One region of the Mesorhizobium sp. B2-2-4 genome, then DNA from elsewhere that is predicted to be linked to it. Evidence: riboswitches for the same ligand, from Rfam matches in the RefSeq annotation. Region 1 holds a riboswitch; the other holds the start of a gene.
The links. A riboswitch is a leader RNA that binds a small molecule or an ion and turns the genes downstream of it on or off. The one in region 1 is predicted to bind S-adenosylmethionine.

Region 1 (2,195 bases):
TCGCTCGCGCGGCCGAGCCGATGAAGCCATTGATGGCGGCGAACAGTTCCGGCTCGTCGAGCAGGAAGGCGTCGTGCCCGCGATCGGTCTCGATCTCGACGAAGGACACCGACGCGCCGGCGGCATTCAGCGCATGGACGATCGAGCGGCTCTCCTCGGTCGGGAACAGCCAATCCGAGGTGAACGACACCAGGCAGAAGCGGGTCTTGGTGCCGGCAAAAGCATCGGCCAGCCTGCCGCCGTGGTCGGCGGCGAGGTCGAAATAGTCCATGGACCGCGTCATATAGAGATAGGAATTGGCGTCGAAGCGGTCGACGAAAGTCATGCCCTGGTGACGCAGATAGCTCTCGATCTGGAAATCGGCGTCGAAGCCGAAGGTCAGCGCTTCGCGGTCCTGCAGGTTGCGGCCGAACTTCCGGTGCAAGGCTGCTTCCGACAGGTAGGTGATGTGGGCGGCCATGCGCGCCACGGCGAGCCCCTTTTCCGGGCGTTTGCCGTGGTCGAAATACTTGCCGCCATGCCATTCGGGGTCGGCCATCACGGCCTGCCGGCCGACCTCGTGGAAAGCGATGTTCTGCGAGGAATGCCGCGCGCCGGTGGCGATCGGCAGCGCCGAGAAAACACGCTCCGGATAGCTCGACGCCCATTGCAGCACCTGCATGCCGCCCATCGACCCGCCGAGCACGCAAAACAGTTTTTCGATGCCGAAATGATCGATCAGCATCTGCTGGGCACGCACCATGTCGCGGATGGTGATGACCGGAAGGTCGAGCCCATAAGGCTTGCCGGTGGCGGGATTGGTGGATGCCGGGCCGGTGGAACCGAGGCAGCCGCCGATGACGTTTGAGCAGATGACGAAGAAACGGTTGGTGTCGATGATCTTGCCGGGGCCGATCAGCACTTCCCACCAACCCGGCTTGCCGGTCACTGGATTGGTGCTGGCCACATGCTGGTCGCCGGTCAAAGCGTGGCATACGAGAATGGCGTTGGAACGGGCGTCATTCAGCGTGCCGTAGGTCTGGTAGGCGATCTGGAACGGCGACAGCAGCGTGCCGGCGTCGAGCTTGAGCGGCTTGTCGGCGCCGAAGCGCACGACCGGACTCGACGGTTGGTCTGCCTCGTTGTTGGTTCTGCCAGCGCGCTGAGCGGCCATCTCGTCTCTCTTGCTGCACCCTTGCCTTGCGGAAATCGCTGCCGATCTCCGCGCCGCCGACGCGTTCGTCCGGCCGGCCGCGGACAATAAAAAACCGGCATTGCCTTCGCAAAGCCGGTTACGTCGCGCAAACGGCCCTTTAGCGAATTGTTTAACGTGGCTGCAAGCCGACCGGCCAAATCACCACGGAACTGTCGCTGCCCTTCTAGAACTCACCTGCCTCGCCGTCAATGCCGCCTGCTGGCACCACTGCCACCTCTCGACATTGCCGGCCATGGCTTGTATTTCCGCAGCGGCTTCCAGGACGGAAGCGTTCTCGACGGATTTTGCGATATGAGCCAGACCCCGGACAAGGCACGTCCAACCCCGCGCGCGGGCATCATGGACATCCAGGCCTATGTGCCGGGCAAGAGCTCGGCCCCCGCCGGGGTGGACAAGGTCCACAAGCTGTCGTCGAACGAGAACCCGCTCGGCCCCTCGCCGAAGGCAATCGAGGCCGCGCGCGAGGTCGCCGCGAAGCTCGACGTCTATCCCGACGGCACCGCCCGGCGCCTGCGCGAAGCAATCGCCGAGGTGCATGGTCTGAACGCACAGAACATCATCTGTTCCAACGGCTCCGACGAGATCCTCGGCCTGCTGGCGCAGACTTATCTCGCGCCCGGCGACGAGGCCATATTCACCGAACACGCCTTCATGGTCTACAAGATCTACATCCAGTCGGCGGGTGCGACGCCTGTCGCGGTCAAGGAGACCCAGGAGCGCGCCGACATCGATGCGATCCTGGCGGCTGTCACGCCACGTACGAAGATCGTGTTCCTCGCCAATCCCAACAATCCAACCGGCACTTACGTGCCGTTCCAGGAGGTGCGCCGCCTGCATGCCGGCCTGCCGAAGAACGTGCTTCTGGTGCTCGATGCCGCCTATGCCGAATATGTCAGGCGCAACGACTATGAGGCCGGCATCGAGCTCGCGGGCAGCTCTCAGAACGTGGTCATGACCCGCACCTTCTCCAAGATCGGACTTGGCGGGGCGCGGATCGGAT
Region 2 (2,195 bases), on a different contig from region 1:
GCGGCCGCTTCAGCATATGCTCGTAGACCAGCCGGCCGACGATCTGGCCATGATCGAGGATGAACGGCACCTCATGGCTGCGCACTTCGAGCACGGCGCGGCTGCCGGTGCCGCCGGCCGCCGAATGGCCGAAACCCGGATCGAAGAAGCCGGCATAGTGGACACGGAACTCGCCCACCAGCGGATCGAAGGGCGTCATTTCGGCCGCGTAGAGCGGCGGCACATGCACCGCTTCCTGGCTGACGAGGATGTAGAACTCGTCCGGATCGAGCACCAGCTCGCCGGCGCCGCTCTTGTGGATCGGCTCCCAGAAGTCGACGATCTCCTGCGCCGCGCGTTTGTCGACATCGACGAGGCCGGTATGGTGTTTGCCGCGATAGCCGACCAGCCCGTCACTGTCGCCGTTGAGATCGATCGACAATGCGATGCCGCCGCCGGAGATGTTCGGCGGTTCGGTGGCGACCAGCATTTCGGCCCGGTGCAATTGATGCAACTCTGCTTCCGAGAGCAGCGCATTGCCGGTGCGGAAGCGTATCTGCGAAAGGCGCGAGCCGGCGCGCACGACGATCGGGAAGGTGCGTGGGCTGACTTCGAGATAGAGCGGACCATGATAGCCGGCGGCGATCTTGTCGAACTCGTGGCCGCGATCGGTCATCACGCGGGTGAAGATATCGAGCCGCCCGGTCGAGCTCTTGGGATTGGCGGACGCCGAAATTTCCGCCGGCAGCGCCAGGCTTTCGAGCAGGGGCACGATGTAGACGCAGCCGGTTTCCAGAACGGCGCCGTCGGCCAGGCTGATCTCGTGCAGCTTCAGCCGGTCGAGTTTTTCACTGACCTTGTGGTTGGGACCCGGCAGGAAGGACGCGCGCACCCGCCACGCCTTGTCGCCGAGCCTCAGATCAAGGCTGGCCGGCTGGATCTGGTCGGCGTCGAGCGCACGCGACGACTTCAGCGCGCCGGACTGGAACAGCGCCGCAATGTCCTGATCGGGAAGAATTCCTGTCTGCCGCAAAGTCTGGCTCCGCTCTGCTGGTACAAATCTCTTAATGAAGCCGGCAATTGACGCAAGCGTGGCGCGGGTCTAAAGGGTCGTTATCCCGTGGTGATTTGGCCGGTCGGCTTGCAGCCACGTTAAACAAGTCGCTAAAGGACCGTCGGGCCGCAAGGCCGCATGGACCGGTTGCGACTTTTTCGCGGCCGGTTTTTTTGTGTTTGGATAGGACGATGACGAGCAAGACGCGCAACTGGAAGCCTCAGACCGCACTCGTGCATGGCGGAACCCTGCGTTCCGGCTTCGGCGAGACTTCCGAGGCGATATACCTGACCCAAGGCTATGTCTATGAGACGGCCCAAGCCGCCGAAGCCCGCTTCAAGGGCGAGGAACCGGGCTTCATCTATTCGCGCTACGCCAATCCGACCGTCGACATGTTCGAGAAGCGCATGTGCGCGCTCGAAGGCGCCGAGGACGCGCGCGCCACCGCGTCCGGCATGGCGGCGGTGACGGCAGCCCTCCTGTGCAGCGTCAAGGCCGGCGATCATATCGTTGCGGCGCGCGCCCTGTTCGGCTCCTGCCGCTGGGTGGTCGAGACGCTGGCGCCGCGCTACGGCATCGAGGCGACGCTGGTCGACGGCACCGACATCGCCAATTGGGAAAAGGCGGTTCGGCCCAACACCAAGCTGTTTTTCCTGGAAAGCCCGACCAACCCGACGCTTGAGGTGGTGGACATCGCCGCCGTCGCTTCGCTTGCCAATTCGATCGGCGCGCGGCTGGTTGTGGACAATGTCTTCGCCACGCCGCTCCAGCAGAAGCCGTTGCAGCTCGGTGCGCATATCGTGGTCTACTCTGCGACCAAGCACATCGATGGCCAGGGCCGCTGTCTCGGCGGCGTCATCCTGTCGGACAAGAAGTGGATCGACGAGAACCTGCAGGATTATTTCCGCCATACGGGCCCCAGCCTGTCGCCGTTCAATGCCTGGACGCTGCTGAAGGGCCTGGAAACGCTGCCGCTGCGCGTGCACCAGCAGACGGAGAGCGCCGGCAAGATCGCCGATTTCCTGGCCGAGCAGCCGGAGATCGCCCGCGTCATCTATCCCGGCCGCGCCGACCATCCGCAGGCCGATATCGTGAAGAAGCAGATGTCGGGCGGCTCCACCCTGATCTGCTTTGACGTCAAGGGCGGCAAGCAGGGTGCCTT

Region 2: another riboswitch for S-adenosylmethionine. It lies ahead of FJ959_RS08560 (O-succinylhomoserine sulfhydrylase); the one in region 1 lies ahead of FJ959_RS28470 (homoserine O-acetyltransferase).

Annotation. Positions count from the first base shown of each region.
Region 1 is NZ_VFWB01000015.1:92,388-94,582, reverse strand. Features, by position in the region: gene FJ959_RS28470 (homoserine O-acetyltransferase) at 1-1,153, opposite strand, end outside; SAM riboswitch at 1,273-1,350, opposite strand; gene hisC (histidinol-phosphate transaminase) at 1,487-2,195, shown strand, end outside.
Region 2 is NZ_VFWB01000003.1:79,410-81,604, forward strand. Features, by position in the region: gene FJ959_RS08555 (2'-deoxycytidine 5'-triphosphate deaminase) at 1-1,012, opposite strand, end outside; SAM riboswitch at 1,090-1,167, shown strand; gene FJ959_RS08560 (O-succinylhomoserine sulfhydrylase) at 1,225-2,195, shown strand, end outside.